3 regions of the Streptomyces sp. W1SF4 genome follow, and region 1 is predicted to be linked to each of the others. Evidence: predicted binding sites of a transcription regulator. Region 1 holds the regulator's gene; each other region holds the start of a gene.

Region 1 (3,260 bases):
TGCTGGCCGGGGGCGAACTGGCCCATCGGCCGCTCCTCGCCGCGCAGCTTCGCGAGCTGGCGCAGCAGCTCCTCCTGCTGGGCGTCCAGCTTGCCGGGGGTGGTGACCTCGACGTGGACGATCAGGTCGCCGCGGCCGCCGCCGCGCAGGTGGGTGACGCCCCGCCCGTGCAGCGGGATGGCCTGGCCGGACTGGGTGCCGGGCCGGATGTCGATCTCCTCCATGCCGTCCAGCGTCTCCAGCGGGCACTTGGTGCCCAGGGCCGCGGCCGTCATGGGGATGGTGACCGTGCAGTGCAGGTCGTCCCCGCGCCGCTGGAAGGTCGGGTGCGGCAGCTCGTGGATCTCCACGTAGAGGTCGCCGGCGGGGCCGCCGCCGGGGCCGACCTCGCCCTCGCCCGCGAGCTGGATCCGGGTGCCGTTCTCGACACCGGCGGGGATCTTGACGGTGAGGCTGCGGCGGGAGCGGACCCGGCCGTCGCCCGCGCACTCGGGGCACGGGGTCGGGACCACGGTGCCGAAGCCCTGGCACTGCGGGCAGGGGCGCGAGGTCATGACCTGGCCCAGGAAGGACCGGGTGACCTGGGAGACCTCGCCGCGGCCGCGGCACATGTCACAGGTCTGCGCCGAGGTGCCGGGGGCGGCGCCCTCGCCGGAGCAGGTGCCGCAGACGACGGCGGTGTCGACCTGGATGTCCTTGGTCGTGCCGAAGGCGGCCTCGTCCAGTTCCAGGTCCAGGCGGATCATGGCGTCCTGGCCGCGGCGGGTCCGCGAGCGCGGGCCGCGCTGCGAGGCCTGGCCGAAGAAGGCGTCCATGATGTCGGAGAAGTTGCCGAAGCCGCCCGCTCCGAAGCCGCCCGCGCCGCCACCGCCGCCCGAGGAGGACAGCGGGTCGCCGCCGAGGTCGTAGACCTGCTTCTTCTGCGGGTCCGAGAGGACCTCGTAGGCCGCGTTGATCTCCTTGAAGCGCTCCTGCGTCTTCGGGTCCGGGTTCACGTCCGGGTGGAGTTCACGGGCGAGGCGGCGGAAGGCCTTCTTGATCTCGTCCTGCGATGCGTCGCGGCGCACGCCGAGTACGGCGTAGTAGTCCGTGGCCACTTACGACTCCGCCAGGATCTGTCCGACGTAACGTGCCACTGCGCGTACCGCTCCCATCGTTCCGGGGTAGTCCATGCGGGTCGGTCCGACCACGCCGAGTTTGGCGACTGCTTCGCCGCCCGAACCGTAGCCGACGGACACGACCGACGTGGAGTTGAGTCCCTCGTAGGCGTTCTCGTGACCGATTCTTACGGCCATTCCCGACTCACCGGCCTCGCCCAGCAGCTTCAGGAGCACGACGTGCTCCTCCAGCGCCTCCAGCACGGGCCTGATGGTCAAGGGAAAGTCATGTCCGAAGCGGGTGAGGTTGGCGGTGCCGCCGATCATCAGCCGCTCCTCCGCCTCCTCCGCCAGCGTTTCGAGGAGGGTCGCGAGGACGGCCTTGACGGTCGCCCGGTCGTCGATCTCGAACGACTCCGGAAGGTCCTGCACCAGCTGCGGCACGTCCGTGAAGCGGCGGCCGACGACCCTGCTGTTCAGACGCGCCCGCAGGTCGGCGAGGGAGTTCTCGCCGAAGGGGGTCTGGGTGTCGACGAGGCGCTGCTCGACGCGGCCGGTGTCGGTGATGAGCACGAGCATCAGCCGGGCCGGGGCCAGCGACAGCAGCTCGACGTGCCGCACGGTGGAGCGGGTCAGCGACGGGTACTGGACGACGGCGACCTGCCGGGTGAGCTGCGCGAGCAGCCGTACCGTGCGGCCGACCACGTCGTCGAGGTCGACGGCGCCGTCGAGGAAGTTCTGGATGGCCCGGCGCTCCGGCGTCGACAGCGGCTTGACGCCGGCCAGCCTGTCGACGAAGAGGCGGTAGCCCTTGTCCGTGGGGATGCGGCCGGCGCTGGTGTGGGGCTGCGCGATGTAGCCCTCCTCCTCCAGCACGGCCATGTCGTTGCGCACGGTGGCGGGCGAGACGCCCAGTTTGTGCCGCTCGGTGAGGGCCTTGGAGCCGACGGGCTCCTCCGTCCCGACGTAGTCCTGGACGATGGCACGCAGCACCTCGAGTCTGCGTTCGCTGAGCATCGCGCACACCTCCGGATGCGGTCGGTCGTCGGTCAGGCCGTCGGGGCCGGTCCTGGCTTGTTGGCACTCTGCGCGTGTGAGTGCCAGAGATCCCCCGGTCAGTGTACGGCCGGGTAGTACGCCGCAGGCAAGGGCGGCCCGCCAGGGTAGCGTCACCGCATGGACGTACGTTGGGAAGAGGCGGGCTGGGAAAGGGTCACCGGACGGGTCGGCCGGAGACGGCTGCCGGTGTGGGACTGCACCGTGGGACTGGTGGTGGGGGACGAGTCGGTGCTGCTGATCGACCCGGGATCGTCCGTGCGCGAGGGCGCGCAGGTGCGGGCCGAGGCGGAGCGGCTGACGGGCCGGCGCGTGACCCATATCGCATTCACCCACGGACATTTCGACCACGTGCTGGGCGGCGGAGCCTTCGCCGGTGCCGAGTTCTTCGGGGCGGTGGGCCTGGAGCGGCTGCTGTCGGCGCCGACGGGCCGCGAGGAGGTGCGGACGAGCGCGGTCCGGATGGGTCTGGCGGAGGCGGAGGCCACCGAGGCGGCGGACCTGCTCCAGGCGCCCCGGCACCTGGTGTCGGGCGAGTGGACGCTGGAGCTCGGCGGGGTACGGGTGCTGCTGGCGAACCTGGGGCCCGCTCACTCCGAGCACGACCTGGCCGTCTTCGTGCCGGGCGAGCGGGAGGCGGTGTTCTGCGGGGACCTGGTCGAGGAGTCGGGCGAGCCCCAGGCCGGCTCGGACGCGGTGCCGGGCCAGTGGCCGGCCGCACTGGACCGGCTGCTGTCGCTGGGCGGAGACGACGCGGTGTACGTGCCGGGTCACGGAGCGCTGGTGGACGCGGAGTTCGTGCGTGCGCAACGCGACACACTGGCGGCCAGGTTCGGCGTGTCGGGGGCCTGAGGGCGCCGGCTCTCCTAGTGTCGGCCGGATGCGTGAGTACTCCCCCGACCTGACCCCGCAGTGGAAGCGCTCCAAGCCCGTGCCGGAGGTGCCGGCGGACCCGGACCTGGTGGTCGAGGTGGCGGGTACGGACTTCTGCGGCGCGGTGGTGGCCTGCGAGGCGGGCACGGTGACCCTGGAGGACCGCTTCGGCAAGCGCCGGGTGTTCCCGCTGGAGCCGCGCGGCTTCCTGCTGGACGGCGCGGTGGTGACCCT
Region 2 (3,260 bases), 1.9 Mb from region 1:
GGACGTCCAGACCGGCCTGGTCGAGCTTGAGGCCGACCTCCTCGGCGATGACGGTGGCACCGGTGAGGGTGGCCATGTCCTGGAGCATCGCCTTGCGGCGGTCGCCGAAGCCCGGGGCCTTGACGGCCACCGCGTTGAAGGTGCCGCGGATCTTGTTGACGACGAGGGTGGAGAGGGCCTCGCCCTCGACGTCCTCGGCGATGATCAGCAGCGGCTTGGAGCCACCCGCCTGGATGACCTTCTCCAGCAGCGGCAGGAGGTCCTGGATGGAGGAGATCTTGCCCTGGTTGATCAGGATGTACGGGTCGTCGAGGACGGCCTCCATACGCTCCTGGTCGGTGACCATGTAGGGGGACAGGTAGCCCTTGTCGAAGGCCATGCCCTCGGTGAACTCGAGCTCCAGGCCGAAGGCGTTGGACTCCTCGACGGTGATGACACCGTCCTTGCCGACCTTGTCCATCGCCTCGGCGATGAGCTCGCCGACCTGGGCGTCCTGCGCGGAGAGCGCGGCCACGGCGGCGATGTCCGACTTGTCCTCGATCGGGCGGGCGGTCGCGAGGAGGTCCTCGGACACGGCCTTGACCGCGGCGTCGATGCCCTTCTTCAGGGCGGCCGGGGAGGCGCCGGCGGCGACGTTGCGCAGGCCCTCGCGGACGAGCGCCTGGGCCAGCACGGTGGCGGTGGTGGTGCCGTCACCCGCGATGTCGTTGGTCTTGGTCGCCACCTCCTTCACCAGCTGCGCGCCGAGGTTCTCGTACGGGTCGTCCAGCTCGACCTCGCGGGCGATGGTGACACCGTCGTTGGTGATGGTGGGGGCGCCGAACTTCTTGTCGATGACGACGTTGCGGCCCTTGGGGCCGATCGTCACCTTCACCGTGTCGGCAAGCTTGTTGACGCCGCGCTCGAGGGCGCGACGGGCGTCCTCGTCGAACTTCAGGATCTTCGCCATGGGAGCGGTTCAGCCCTCTCGAAAACTCGGGTTTAACGAACCGCGCCCCTCGCCGCCCGGCAATCAGCGGGGTGACCAGGGGCGCAGCTCAAGCAAACTTCTTGAAGCGAATTACTTCTCGACGATCGCGAGCACGTCGCGGGCCGAGAGGACGAGGTACTCCTCGCCGCTGTACTTCACTTCGGTGCCGCCGTACTTGCTGTACAGCACGATGTCGCCGACGTTGACGTCCAGCGGGAGACGCTGGCCGTCCTCGAAGCGGCCCGGGCCGACCGCGAGGACGACGCCCTCCTGGGGCTTCTCCTTCGCGGTGTCCGGGATGACCAGGCCGGAGGCCGTGGTCTGCTCGGCGTCGAGCGGCTGGACCACGATGCGGTCCTCAAGCGGCTTGATGGCAACCTTGGAGCTGGCGGTCGTCACGATCCGACCTCCCCCTTCGGAGATCCGGGGTTAACTGTCTGAGGTGGCGACCAGGTCGATCCGTCGTCGCGGGTGCCGGACCAGCCTGTCGCTGTGTTGGCACTCACCGGGGGCGAGTGCCAGGTGTGACACTATTCCGGCGATTAGCACTCGGTCAAGCGGAGTGCCAACACGGTCCGCTGGTTCCACGTATTCCGGCCGCCGAACACCCCGTTCGGCTGAACCCCGACCCCTCGGGAACCGGACCGGGGCGCCCCGGGGCCCGAGGAGCCGCTGCCCGGTATGTGAGGCTTGGGGCGTGCGCATCCTCGTGGTCGAAGACGAAGAGAACCTGGCCGAATCCCTCCGCCAGGGCCTGTCCGCCGAAGGCCACCGCGTCGAGGTCGCCCACGACGGCCACCGCGGCCTCGAACTGGCCCTCACCGGCGGACCGTACGACGCCGTCCTGCTCGACCTGATGCTCCCCGGCCCCGGCGGCGCCGAGATCTGCGCCCGGATGCGGGCGCACGGCGATCCCACGCCCGTCCTGATGCTGACCGCCAGGGACGGCGAGCACGACGAGGCCGAGGGGCTCGACGCCGGCGCCGACGACTACCTCACCAAGCCCTTCTCCTTCCTGGTGCTGGCCGCCCGGCTGCGCGCCCTCGCCCGCCGCGCCGCCGCCCCCGAACCCGCCGAGCTCCGGGCCGGGGACCTCTGCCTCGACCCGCTCGACCGCCGCTGCCGCCGCGGGAGCCACGACATCGAACTCACCGCCCGCGAAGTCGGCGTCCTCGCCTGCCTGATGCGGCGCCCCGGCCGGGCCGTCGCCAAGCAGGACGTCCTCGACGAGGTCTGGGACGCCCCGCACGGCATCGACCCGAACATCGTCGAGGTCTACGTCTCCTCCCTGCGCAAGAAGATCGACGCCCCCTTCGGCCGCCGCTCGATCCTCACCGTCCACGGCACCGGCTACCGCATGGCTCCCGACGGTGGGTGAGGGCGCGGGGCCGGGGGCGGGGCCGGAGGGCAGGAGACCGCGCGGCCGCCTCGTGGGCGACCTGCGTCCGCGGATCCGCCTCGTGGGCAACCTGCGCGCGCGGACCGCCCTCGCCGCCGCCCTCGCGATGGCCGCGGTCCTCACCACCGGCGGGCTCTGGCTCCACAGCCTCATGCGCAGCAACCTCCTCGACAACACCACCGGCCGCACCGAGCTCGCCGCGCGCAAGGTCGCCGCCCAGCTCGACACCCGGACCCTCCCGCCCGGCGGCCGGCTGCCCGCGCCCGACGGCGGGGTCGACCTGGTCCTCGTACGCGACGCCCACGGCCGCGACGTCGCCAGCACCGCCGCCGGAGCGCCCAAGGACCCCCCGCGCCTCGACGCACTGCGCCCCGGCCCCGGCCAGGACTCCCGCTCGGCCGTACTGCCGCCCGCCCGCCCCGGCGCGCAGCGGCGCGTGGTCGTCGCGGTCGAGGCCCCCGGCCCGCCCGGCGCGCACGATCCGCACACCGTGTACGCGGTGACCGTGCTCGGCGACGTCGACGACGCCACCCGCGCCATCGCCACCGGCCTCCTCGCCGGCGCTCCCCCGCTGACCGCCTTCGCGGCGGCCCTGGCCTGGTGGGCCACCGGCCGCGCGCTGCGCCCCGTCACCGCCATCCGCACCTCGCTCGCCGCCGTCACCGCGAGCGAGCTCGACCGGCGCGTCCCCGACCCCGGCGGCGGCGACGAGATCGCCCAGCTGGCCCGGACCGTCAACGACACCCTCGACCGGCTGGAGCGCTCCGACGCCCGCCAGCGCCAGTTCACCGCCGACGCCTCGCACGAGCTGCGCAACCCGCTCGCCGCAGTCCGCTCGCGGCTGGAGGTGGCCCTGGCCATGGAGCGGCCCGACCGGGCGTCGGTGGCCGC
Region 3 (3,260 bases), 1.5 Mb from region 1:
CGCCCAGGCCGAGGGCTGCTCCCCGGTGTCCACCGCCTTCAAGGCCGGTCACGACGTGGTGCGCCCGCAGAAGCCGAACACCATCGCCAAGTCCCTCGCCATCGGCAACCCGGCGGACGGCCCGTACGTCCTGGACATCGCGCGGCGCACCGGCGGCTACGTCGAGGACGTCAACGACGAGCAGGTCGTCGAGGCCATCAAGATCCTGGCGCGTGCCGAGGGCATCTTCGCCGAGACCGCGGGCGGCGTGACCGTCGGCGTGACGAAGAAGCTGATCGAGAACGGGCAGCTCGACCCGGCGCTGACCACCGTGGTCCTGAACACCGGTGACGGCCTGAAGACCCTGGAGGCGGTGGCCGCGGACAGTGGCCAGACGGCCACCATCCGCCCGAGCCTGGACGCGTTCCGCGCCGCCGGCCTGGCCTGACCCTTCCCCCTGACACATCCGGAAAGGCGGTAGCGCCATGAGCGTCAACGTCCGCATCCCCACCATCCTGCGCACCTACACCGGCGGCGCCGCCGAGGTCCCGGCCGAGGGCGCGACCCTGGCCGAGGTCATCGAGTCCCTGGAGAAGAGCCACCCGGGCATCGCCGCGCGCGTCCTGGACGACCAGGGCAAGCTGCGCCGCTTCGTGAACGTCTACGTCAACGACGACGACGTGCGTTTCGAGGGCGGCCTGCAGGCGGCGACGCCGGACGGCGCCGGCGTCTCGATCATCCCGGCCGTCGCGGGCGGCTGCTGACGCGTTCAGATCAGAATTGCCCCCTCCGGTAAAAGCGGAGGGGGCAATTCTGCTTGATTGGGCGCGGTAGAGTTGGGGCAGTCCCCTCCGCTGTTCATGCCCGCCGCATATGAGCGGGCCGACGGATGGTTGACATTGAGTCAACATGAGCGTGCCTTTTGGGCCTTTGGTGCCGCTTGTCTGGCCCGAGTTGCCCTGGAATATGCCAGCTTTTCACCTTATTTTCAGGTTTCCGTGTGTCCAGATTTCTCGTCGGATTGACCTGTTGCTGACAGCACCGGTGCGGATACATTCAGCCGCGGTCGAGGCGTTCCGGCGCAAGTTCTGACCCGGGACCGCGAAGTGCGGTCCCGCGCAAGGGCCAGTAATAGGGGAGTTAGGCATGGCTCAGGGCACCGTCAAGTGGTTCAACGCGGAGAAGGGCTACGGCTTCATCGCGGTCGACGGTGGTGCGGATGTGTTCGTCCACTACAGCGCCATCCAGATGGACGGGTACCGCACCCTTGAAGAGGGTCAGCGGGTCGAGTTCGAGATCTCGCAGGGCCAGAAGGGTCCGCAGGCGGACATGGTCAAGCTAGCGGCCGGCTGAGCCGGAGCGAACGCGATCGGCCACCGACGCACGCACGGATGCTCGAGGGGCCCACATCCCGGACGGGGATGTGGGCCCCTCCTGCGTGTCGCCCCGTGTCACCGGCGCGCCGCCCGCGTGTTGCCTGAAGCCGCTTGCACTCGCGGGGGTCGAGTGCTAATCATTGGCGTTAGCACTCTCCAGGTGAGAGTGCTACTAAGACGAGGACCGGGCCGGTGAGGCCCGCAGGGTCCGGCGGGACGGAACCGCCGGATCCGCAGGCCGTCCGTCGCGGGCGCGGGCGCGGTCCGGAGCAATCCACCCCTGTCCGGGAGGACCACTTCACATGGCCAAGATCATTTCGTTCAACGAGGAGGCCCGGCGCGGTCTCGAGCGTGGCATGAACCAGCTCGCCGACGCCGTCAAGGTCACCCTTGGCCCCAAGGGTCGCAACGTCGTCCTTGAGAAGAAGTGGGGCGCGCCCACGATCACCAACGACGGTGTCTCCATCGCCAAGGAGATCGAGCTCGAGGACCCGTTCGAGAAGATCGGCGCCGAGCTGGTCAAGGAAGTCGCCAAGAAGACGGACGACGTCGCCGGTGACGGTACGACCACCGCGACCGTCCTCGCCCAGGCGCTCGTCCGCGAGGGCCTGCGCAACGTCGCCGCCGGCGCCAACCCGATGGCCCTCAAGCGTGGTATCGAGAAGGCCGTCGAGGCCGTCTCCGCCGCCCTGCTGGCCCAGGCCAAGGATGTCGAGACCAAGGAGCAGATCGCTTCCACGGCCTCCATCTCCGCCGCCGACACCCAGATCGGCGAGCTCATCGCCGAGGCCATGGACAAGGTCGGCAAGGAAGGCGTCATCACCGTCGAGGAGTCCCAGACCTTCGGTCTGGAGCTGGAGCTCACCGAGGGCATGCGCTTCGACAAGGGCTACATCTCGGCGTACTTCGCCACCGACATGGAGCGTATGGAGGCGTCCCTCGACGACCCGTACATCCTGATCGTCAACTCCAAGATCGGCTCGGTCAAGGACCTGCTGCCGCTCCTGGAGAAGGTCATGCAGTCCGGCAAGCCGCTGCTGATCATCGCCGAGGACGTCGAGGGCGAGGCCCTGTCGACCCTGGTCGTCAACAAGATCCGCGGCACCTTCAAGTCCGTCGCCGTCAAGGCCCCGGGCTTCGGCGACCGCCGCAAGGCCATGCTCGGCGACATCGCCATCCTCACGGGCGGCACGGTCATCTCCGAGGAGGTCGGCCTCAAGCTGGAGAACGCCGGTCTCGACCTGCTCGGCCGCGCCCGCAAGGTCGTCATCACCAAGGACGAGACCACCATCGTCGACGGTGCCGGTGACAGCGACCAGGTCCAGGGCCGCGTCAACCAGATCCGCGCCGAGATCGAGAACTCCGACTCGGACTACGACCGCGAGAAGCTCCAGGAGCGCCTCGCGAAGCTGGCCGGCGGCGTGGCCGTCATCAAGGCCGGTGCCGCGACCGAGGTCGAGCTCAAGGAGCGCAAGCACCGCATCGAGGACGCCGTCCGCAACGCGAAGGCGGCCGTCGAGGAGGGCATCGTCGCCGGCGGTGGCGTGGCCCTGCTGCAGGCCTCCTCGGTCTTCGAGAAGCTGGAGCTCACCGGTGACGAGGCGACCGGCGCCAACGCCGTGAAGCTCGCGCTGGAGGCCCCGCTGAAGCAGATCGCCGTCAACGGTGGTCTCGAGGGTGGCGTCGTCGTCGAGAAGGTGCGCAACCTGACCGTCGGCCACGGCCTGAACGCCGCGACCGGCGAGTACGTCGACATGATCGCCGAGGGCATCATCGACCCGGCGAAGGTCACGCGCTCCGCGCTGCAGAACGCCGCGTCCATCGCCGCGCTGTTCCTGACCACCGAGGCCGTCATCGCCGACAAGCCGGAGAAGGCCGCCGCCGCTCCGGGCGGCATGCCGGGCG

The links. Region 1 encodes HrcA, which represses chaperone genes, less so after heat shock. Its sites were predicted from a motif close to TTNGCACTCNGNNNNNCNGAGTGCNAA; they were not measured.
Region 2: a site for HrcA is predicted at 1,513-1,539, ahead of groES (co-chaperone GroES). Genes of this name have one in related genera too.
Region 3: a site for HrcA is predicted at 1,466-1,492, ahead of groL (chaperonin GroEL). Genes of this name have one in related genera too.

Annotation. Positions count from the first base shown of each region.
Region 1 is NZ_CP034350.1:2,561,828-2,565,087, forward strand. Features, by position in the region: gene dnaJ (molecular chaperone DnaJ) at 1-1,097, opposite strand, end outside; gene hrcA (heat-inducible transcriptional repressor HrcA) at 1,098-2,114, opposite strand; gene D1J60_RS11980 (MBL fold metallo-hydrolase) at 2,274-3,005, shown strand; gene D1J60_RS11985 (DUF3097 domain-containing protein) at 3,034-3,260, shown strand, end outside.
Region 2 is NZ_CP034350.1:4,505,342-4,508,601, reverse strand. Features, by position in the region: gene groL (chaperonin GroEL) at 1-949, opposite strand, end outside; gene groES (co-chaperone GroES) at 1,061-1,369, opposite strand; gene D1J60_RS21180 (response regulator transcription factor) at 1,668-2,348, shown strand; gene D1J60_RS21175 (HAMP domain-containing sensor histidine kinase) at 2,401-3,260, shown strand, end outside.
Region 3 is NZ_CP034350.1:4,105,438-4,108,697, forward strand. Features, by position in the region: gene thrC (threonine synthase) at 1-427, shown strand, start outside; gene D1J60_RS19200 (MoaD/ThiS family protein) at 465-743, shown strand; gene D1J60_RS19205 (cold-shock protein) at 1,126-1,332, shown strand; gene groL (chaperonin GroEL) at 1,658-3,260, shown strand, end outside.